2 regions of the Cryobacterium sp. MP_3.1 genome follow, and region 1 is predicted to be linked to the other one. Evidence: predicted binding sites of a transcription regulator. Region 1 holds the regulator's gene; the other holds the start of a gene.
What was found. The regulator LexA, encoded in region 1, represses DNA repair genes until DNA is damaged. The targets are predictions, from matches to a motif close to TCGAACANNTGTTCGA.
Positions count from the first base shown of each region.

Region 1 (4,418 bases):
AACCTGCCGCTCGAAATGACCAAGTGGTTCGACTCCAATTACCACTACCTGGTGCCGGAAATCGGCCCGGAGACGAACTTCCACCTCGCCAGCGACCGCATCGTGCGGGAGTTCGACGAGGCTGTCGCCGCCGGCTTCCTCACCCGACCCGTCATCGTCGGTCCGGTCACCTTCCTGCTCCTGGCCAAGCCGAGCGAAACGGCCCCGGCCGGCTTTCACCCGCTCGATCGCCTCGACGACCTGCTGCCGGTCTACGCCACCCTCATCGAGCGCCTCGCCGCCGCGGGTGCGGAGTGGGTACAGCTGGACGAACCGGCCCTCGTCAGCGAGAGCATCGACATCCCGCGCGACCGTGCCCTCGCCGCCCTCGCCCGGGCCTACGACACCCTCGGCGGCCTCGACAGTCGGCCCGGACTGTTCGTGGCCGCGCCCTACGGCAGCCTCGACGACGCCCTACCCGTTCTGGCCAAGACCCCTGTCGAGGCCATCGGCCTGGACCTCGTGCGCGGCACCGTGCCCGCCGACGTGCCCGGCCTGGCCGACACCACCCTCGTGGCCGGCGTGATCGACGGTCACAACATCTGGCGGGGCGACCTCGCGGCGGCATTCGACAAGGTGGCCCAGCTGGGCGCGCTGAGCGACCGGGTCGCGGTCTCCAGCTCCACCTCGCTGCTGCACCTGCCGCACGACGTCACCGACGAGACCAAGCTCGGCGCCGACCTCACCGGCTGGCTGGCGTTCGCCGACCAGAAGATCGGTCAGGTCGCCACCCTCGCCCGCGGCCTCTCCGAGGGGCAGGCTGCCGTGCAGGCCGATCTCGACGCGGCCACCGCGTCGCTGGAGGCGCGCCGGGTCTCGCCCGGCGTGCGTGACGGCGCCGTACGCGCCCGCCTCGACACCCTCACCCCGGCCGACTTCAGCCGCGGCGACTACGAGGCCCGCCTGGCCGCTCAGGATGCCGTGCTCGACCTGCCCCCGCTGCCGACCACGACCATCGGCTCGTTCCCGCAGACGAGTGATATCCGCCGCGCTCGCGCCCGCCTGGTCTCGGGCGAACTCGCATCCGCCGACTACCAGGAGCTCATGCGCGCCGAGATCGGCCGGGTCGTGCAGCTGCAGGAAGACCTCGGCCTCGACGTTCTCGTGCACGGTGAACCCGAGCGCAACGACATGGTGCAGTACTTCGCCGAGAACCTCGATGGCTTCACCGTCACCGAGAACGGCTGGGTGCAGTCCTACGGCAGCCGGTGCACCCGACCGTCGATCCTGTGGGGTGACGTATCCCGGCCCGCGCCCATCACCGTGGAGTGGTCCAGCTACACCCAGACCCTCACCGAGAAGCCGGTCAAGGGGATGCTCACCGGACCGGTCACCATCCTGGCCTGGTCGTTCGTGCGCGACGACCAGCCGCTGGGGGAGACCGCCCGGCAGGTGGCGCTCGCGTTGCGCGACGAGATCGGTGACCTCGAGGCGGCCGGTATCCGGGTGGTGCAGGTCGACGAGCCCGCGCTGCGCGAACTGCTGCCCCTGAAGAAGAAGGACCACGCCGACTACCTGGATTGGTCGGTCGGGTCGTTCAGGCTCGCCACCGCGGGGGTCGCCGACCAGACCCAGATCCACACCCACCTCTGCTACTCGGAGTTCGGGGTCGTCATCGACGCGATTCGCAACCTGGACGCCGACGTGACCAGTATCGAAGCCGCCCGCTCGAAGATGGAGGTCGTGGCCGACCTGCAGACCAGTGGCTTCGACCACGGCATCGGCCCGGGCGTCTACGACATCCACTCGCCGCGGGTGCCCGGTGTGGCCGAGATCACCGAACTTCTCGAGCGGGCCCTGCAATCGATCCCCGCTCGCCAGGTCTGGGTGAACCCGGACTGCGGACTGAAGACCCGCGGCTATGCGGAGACCGTGGAGTCTCTGCGCAACATCGTCGACGCCACCCGCGCGGTTCGGGCGACGCTGGCCTGACCTCGCTCGCTCTGACTTCGCCGGCACAACACGAAGGCCCGACCCCTCGCGGGGTCGGGCCTGTTGCGTGCCTGGAGCGGTGCGGATCTAGACCGAACGCAACACCGCGACGACCTTGCCGAGGACCTCGGCGAAGTCGCCCAGGATCGGCTCGAAGTTGGTGTTGCGGGGGAGCAGCCAGGTGTGGCCGTCGCGCTGTCGCAGCACCTTCACGGTGGCTTCGCCGTCGAGCATGGCGGCGACGATCTCGCCGTTCTCCGCGGTCTTCTGCTGGCGGATGACCACCCAGTCGCCATCACAGATTGCGGCGTCGATCATCGAATCACCGACGACCTTGAGCATGAACAGCTCGCCCTTGCCCACCAGTTGCCGGGGGAGCGGGAAGATCTCGTCGATCTGCTGGTCGGCCATGATCGGGATACCGGCGGCGATGCGGCCGACGAGCGGCACCATCGCCGCATCACCTACCTGGATGCCGGACTGATAGTCGTCGGCGGCGCCGGGCGTGACCTCCTCGGAGGACTGAGGCAGCTCGATGAGCACCTCGAGTGCTCGCGGCCGGTGCGGGTCGCGACGCAGGTACCCGCTCAGCTCGAGCTGGTGCAGCTGGTGGGTCACGCTCGACAACGAGGACAGACCAACGGCGTCGCCGATCTCGCGCATGCTCGGCGGGTAACCGCGGTCGCGCACCGAACGCTGGATGACGTCCATCACCGCGCGCTGTTTGTCGCTCAGGCTCTTGCGGCGTCGCGTGCCGCCCTTGTCCCGAGGTGTGCTCTGTTGTGCCACGTTGACGCTCCTCTGGTTAGTCGGTTCGGGCTGGTGCTGGTGGGGCTCGTGCTCGCCGGGCTGGTGCTCGTCGGGCTCAGACTTCTCGGGCTCAGGCAGCAATGTCGGTGGTGTCTGTTTGAGTACAGCTACCCGATCGAAACTGTAGCCACAGAGCAGCGGTTCGTAGACATGCATTCGAGTGTGTTGCGGAATCTGTCTCCATAATATCCGGAAACAGGGTTGATTGTTCGAACACTCGAAGATATATTCGGAACATAGATTCGCATCTGGCCCTCCCGGCCGAGGGCCAGATGCGTTACCAGGAGGTTTGACATGAGCGCAGCATTTGCAGCACCGGACAACCACAGCCCGGCCACCCCGCCCACCACACACCTGCGGCTGACCCGCCGCGGGCGGGCCGTTTTCACGGCCCTCGCCGCAGTGCCCCTGGTACTCGGCGTCATCGGCATCGCCGTCAACGGCGGCATGGCCGCGGCAGAGGGCAGCGCGGGTGTCGGCGCGGCCGCGTTCGACTACGTCACCATTGAGGCCGGCCAGTCGCTCTGGCAGCTGGCCGAGTCTGTCGCCCCCGGACAAGACCCGCGCGACGTGATCATCGACATCGTCAACCTCAACCAGCTGTCCTCCGAGGCCGTGCAGCCCGGCCAGCGCCTCGCCCTTCCCGCCGAGTACTGAGCCGCTCAGCCCGGAGCCGATCAGCCCGGAGCCGATCGCCCCTCCCGCCTCGGACAAGAGAGCTCGGCCGCGGGCGCAACTAAGCTTGTTCGGGTGACCAGCCTCAACGACCTGCCCCTGCGTGCCAACCTCCGCGGACAAATCCCCTACGGAGCACCCCAGCTGCACGTGCCGGTGGCGTTGAACGTCAACGAGAACACGCACCCGATCCCGCCCGCGGTCGCCGCCGACATCGCGGAGGCCCTGGCCGAGGCCATTCTCACCGTCAACCGATACCCCGACCGGGAATTCAGCCAGCTGCGCGACGCCCTCGCCGGCTACCTCGGCCACGGTCTCACCCGCGACAACATCTGGGCCGCCAACGGTTCCAACGAGGTTCTGCAGCAGGTTCTGCAGGCCTTCGGCGGACCGGGCCGGTCGCTGCTCGGCTTCGCGCCGACCTACTCGATGTATTCGATCCTCGCCTCCGGCACCGATACCCGCTGGATCCCCGGCGGCCGTGACGCCGACTACGAACTCTCGCCCGAGACCGCCGCCCGTTGGGTGGAGGAGACCTCGCCCGACATCGTCTTCCTCTGCTCACCGAACAACCCGACCGGCACCCCGTTGTCGCTGGAGACCATCGCGGCCGTCTACGACGCGACCCCCGGCATCGTTGTCGTCGACGAGGCCTACGCCGAGTTCGCGCCGGACGGCACCGACAGTGCGCTCACCCTGCTGCCCGGCCGGGAGCGCCTGCTCGTGTCACGGACCATGAGCAAGGCCTTCGCCTTCGCCGGCGTGCGGCTGGGTTACCTGGCCGCCGACCCGGCGGTCACGGATGCGCTCCGCCTGGTCCGGCTGCCGTATCACCTCTCCGCTCTCACCCAGGCGGCGGCGGTGGCCGCGCTCGCCCACACCGGTGAGATGCTCGCCATGGTCGACGACATCCGGGTGCAACGCGATCGCCTGGTGACCGAACTGACAAATCTCGGCTTCAG
Region 1 is NZ_JAXCHV010000005.1:31,769-36,186, reverse strand. Features, by position in the region: gene metE (5-methyltetrahydropteroyltriglutamate--homocysteine S-methyltransferase) at 1-1,971, shown strand, start outside; gene lexA (transcriptional repressor LexA) at 2,059-2,682, opposite strand; gene RCH12_RS04920 (LysM peptidoglycan-binding domain-containing protein) at 3,076-3,438, shown strand; gene RCH12_RS04915 (histidinol-phosphate transaminase) at 3,532-4,418, shown strand, end outside.

Region 2 (4,418 bases), on a different contig from region 1:
CAACGGGCTCGCTGCCGCGGTCACGCTGGCCAGGGCCGGCCTCTCGGTGCGGGTCTACGAGAGGTCCGCGACCGTCGGCGGCGGCGCCGCGACCGCGGAGCTGACCCTGCCGGGTTTCCACCACGATGTCTGTTCCGCCGTGCACCCGCTCGCGCTGGCCTCCGAGTTCTTCAAGCGGTTCGGGCTCGCGGACCGGATCGAACTGGTCGTCCCCGAGGTCTCCTACGGGCATCCGTTGCCGGGCGGCACCGCCGGGCTGGCCTATCGCAGCCTGGAACGCACCGCCGCCGAGCTGGGCCGGGACGGCGCGGCCTGGAACCGGTTGTTCGCTCCCCTGGTGGCACACTCCGAGCGGGTGGCGGAGTTCACCGGTGCGCAGCTCCTGCGGCTGCCGAGGCATCCGGCCACCGCGCTGCGCTTCGGTCTGCGGGCTCTCGAGCAGGGCAGCCCGCTCTGGGATCTGCGCTTCGCGGGCGAGACGGCGCCGGCCCTGCTCACCGGCGTCAGCGCGCACACGATCAGGGCGCTGCCGAGCATCGCCACCGCCGGCGCAGGCCTCACCCTCGCCACCTACGCGCACGCGGGCGGCTGGCCGATCCCCGTCGGCGGCAGTGGCGCGATCGTGACCGCGATGGTCGACGACCTACTCGCCCACGGCGGCGAGATCGTCACGTCGACCGAGGTGCGGCGGCTGAGCGACCTGCCGCCGGCCCGCGTGGTCATGCTCGACCTGACGCCCCGGGCGCTGCTTCGCCTCGCCGAGGGCGAACTGCCCGCCGCATACGCTCGGCGGCTGCGCGCCTTCAAATACGGCAACGGCGTCGCCAAGGTCGACTTCGCACTGTCCGACCCGGTGCCGTGGCAGGCCGCCGGTTTGCGGGCGGCGGGCACCGTGCACGTGGGCGGCACCCGGGCGCAGATCCGGCGAGCCGAGAACACCGTCGCGCGCGGCCGGCACGCCGAGGAACCCTACGTTCTCGTGTCCCAGCCCAGTGGCCTCGACCCCAGCCGCGCCCCGGCCGGTCAGCACACCCTCTGGGCGTACACCCATGTTCCGCGCGGCTCCACCATCGACCAGACCGAGGCGATCGTGCGCCAGATCGAGCGTTTTGCTCCAGGCTTCCGCGACACCATCCTGGCCAGCGCCGCTCGCAGCGCATCCAGCGTGGAAGCGCACAATCCCAATTACATCGGCGGCGACATCTCCGCCGGCGAGGTGAGCATGACCCAACTCGTGCGCCGACCGGTTCTCTCCCCGGACCCCTGGCGCACTCCCCTGGACGGCGTCTACCTCTGCTCGTCGTCCACACCGCCGGGCCCCGGCGTGCACGGCCTGGCCGGCTGGCACGCCGCCCTCAGCGCTCTTCGTCACGACCTCGGAGTACGTACCGCCCCCGATCTCTCCCCGACCAACCAGGAATAGGTGACACCGTGGCCGTTAACCATCGCACCATGAACTGCCCGCCCGAAAGCGTCTTCGCCGTGCTGGCGGACGGCTGGTTATACCCGAGCTGGGTCGTCGGGGCCTCCCGGATGCGGGACGTCGACCCGGCGTGGCCGATCGCAGGAAGCGTCATCTACCACTCTGTCGGCGTCTGGCCCGCCCTGATCGACGACACCACGTCGGTTCTGGAGTGGGATCCACCCAGGCACGCGCTGTTCAAGGCCCGCGGCTGGCCGCTCGGTGAGGCCCACGTGGCGTTGGATGTGAAGGCTCGCGGCGACGGATGCGTCGTACGCATTACAGAGGACGCCACCGCCGGTCCCGCCCGGTTCGCCCCCTCCTTCCTGCGTGAACCGGCCATCAAGATCCGAAACGAAGAGACGTTGCGCCGGCTCGCCTTCCTCGCCGAGGGCGGCGCCGGGTTCAACTAGCCCCGCCGCCGTCGGGCGCGTCGCCGAAGCCGAGTCCGTCAGCAGTTCTCGGAACGCGCCCGTCTCGTCGGTCGAGCCCGCCGAGACCCCGTGAGTCAACCTTTTTCACTGCAGAAATGTATTCGATTCCCGTCTACATTTTGTTGACATTTCCTCGCATAAAGTTACGATTCGTGAGAGAATGGGAGTATGGACGACGAGCTGGATAGTGGCTCCACCGCACCGACGGGATCCTCTCCCACCGGTCCGAACTTGCACGACTGGAACACCGGCCTGTCCGGTCCAGATCCCCTCTCGGTCGCGGATGTCGACAGTCTGAGCGGCACCTCCGACACGCAGGCCCACACTGCGGCCGCCCCTGCGGTCGGCCCCGCCACGGGCTCGAGCCGAGCCGGCCGGGCCGATCGGGTTCGGTCGAAGCCGCGGCCCGAGTGGCGGGATCCGGCCGAGCTGCCGGGGGTGCAGCGCGCGCATACCGGTGCGTTCGGTCAGAAGCTCCAGGCCCTGGATGATGCGGCGCGCACGGTGATGGCGGTGATGGACTCCATTGACGTGAACGCGTTGAGTGACCCGGAGGTGGTGGCGTTGACGCAGATGGTCGAGCGGACCGGCCGGCCGGTGGATGCCGCCCGGGTGGCCACGGCGACCGTGGTCGGTTACCGGTCCCGCACTGGGCTGGGCGCGGAGTCGCTGGCCTGGCGGTTGGGGGCGTCGCACCAGAATGATCTGCTGATCGGGCTGACCGGCACCTCGGTGCCGGAGATGAAACGACGCGTGGCCCTGGGTGAGAAGGTCGCCCCGCGGATGTGGGGCGGCACGGTCCTGGAGCCCGAGTTCCCATTCGTGGCCGCAGCGCTGACCGCCGGCGAGATCGGCATCGACGCGGCCGAGAACATCGTGAAGGGCCTGGCCGACTACAAAGTGCACGGCCGCTTCGACGCCGACCAGTCGCTGGTGGACGGAGGTGAGGCCGAGCTGGTCGAATCCGCGACCGGGTCGGTATTCGGCCGCACCCCCGGCCCCGGCTGCACGGGACCGATCGCTCGTCTGGGCGACTCGGCCGGGTTCACTTTCCCGGCCGACCGGATCCGTGAGATGGCACTGACCTGGCAGGCGGTGTTGAATCCCGACGGCGCCGCGCCGAACGATGCGGTTTTCGAGGCGAAGTCCACTTTCTCGTTCGGCAAACTCAGCCAAGGCCTGCATCCGTTGCGCGGTGGGGTGACGCCGGAGCTCAAGGGCATCATGCAGACCCTATTCAACACGTTCCTGTCCGCGCGAAGCGCCCCCGCGTTCCCGTCCGCGGACGAACAGCAGCGCATCGAGGCCGGCGAACTGGTTCCCGGCGAGATCCTCGACGAACGCGACGGCGGCCAGAAACGCGCCGACATCCTCCGCGGCATCCTGGTCCAGGTCGCCCACGACCCCCGCACCCCGACCATGGGCGGGATGCCACCGACGGTGATGGTGCACGTGAGTGCCCATGACCTCGTCACCGGGGTCGGGGTCGGTTGGATCGACGGCGTCGAGGGTCCTGTCTCGATGAAAACGATCAACCAGATGATCGACAACGGCGGCTTCCGGCCGGTCTTCTTCGGCGGCACCGGCGCCGTCCTCGCCCTGGGCGACACAGTTCGCTGCTTCACGCCGCTGCAACGCAGGGCGATCACCGCCCGAGATGGTGGTTGCATCATCCCCGGCTGCACCTGCCCACCGCAATGGACCGAGGTGCACCATGTGACACCGTGGCAGCACGGCGGCCCGACCAACGTCTCGAACGGGGTGCTGCTGTGCTGGCGCCACCACCACGGCATCGACAACGCCGGCGGCTGGAAAATCCGAATGGTCCTGGGCATGCCCGAAGTCAAAGCCCCCCACTGGATCGACCCCACCGGAACCTGGCGAAAACCACCCCAACACCGCGCCCACGACCCCAAAACCCGACGACAAAACGAGTAGCCGCGGGCGCACCTCGACTCGTGGGCGCCGGGTCAGGTCAGGTCAAGCCAGGGCGAGGAAGAGCTTCTCCAGCTCGTCCACTGTGAGGGATTCGGCGTTATCGGGGTCCGCGATGCAATCCCGCATCGCCGAGGAGACGATCGTGAAGCCGGCCCGGTCGAGAGCGCTCGACACCGCGGCCAGCTGTGTGACGACATCCTTGCAGCTGCCACCGGCCTCGACGGCAGTGATGACCGCACTCAGCTGCCCCTGCGCGCGACGCAGCCGGTTGAGCACCTTCTTCTGGTTCACGGCACGCTGGTCGTCGGTCACGACCGTGGCCACTGGAGCCGACTCGGTCATGACCTGATCCCGTCCAGGGCCGTGGGCAGGCCGGCCTGCTGCCAGGCGTTCATGCCGCCGGTCACGTTGACGGCCTCGACTCCGTTGCGTTCGAGGAATGCCGCGCCCTGCTGGCTTCGGCCTCCGGCCGCGCAGATGACGTAGACGGGGCTGTCCCGCGGTACCTCGTCCAGCCGTTCGCTCAGTTCACCCAGCGGAATGGGGATGGCACCGGCCGCGTGACCGGCCTCGAATTCGTAAGG
Region 2 is NZ_JAXCHV010000002.1:301,789-306,206, reverse strand. Features, by position in the region: gene RCH12_RS02965 (phytoene desaturase family protein) at 1-1,423, shown strand, start outside; gene RCH12_RS02960 (SRPBCC family protein) at 1,453-1,875, shown strand; gene RCH12_RS02955 (HNH endonuclease signature motif containing protein) at 2,065-3,834, shown strand; gene RCH12_RS02950 (metal-sensitive transcriptional regulator) at 3,877-4,176, opposite strand; gene RCH12_RS02945 (rhodanese-like domain-containing protein) at 4,173-4,418, opposite strand, start outside.
Region 2: the regulator LexA is predicted to act here: its motif matches at 1,986-2,001, upstream of RCH12_RS02955 (HNH endonuclease signature motif containing protein).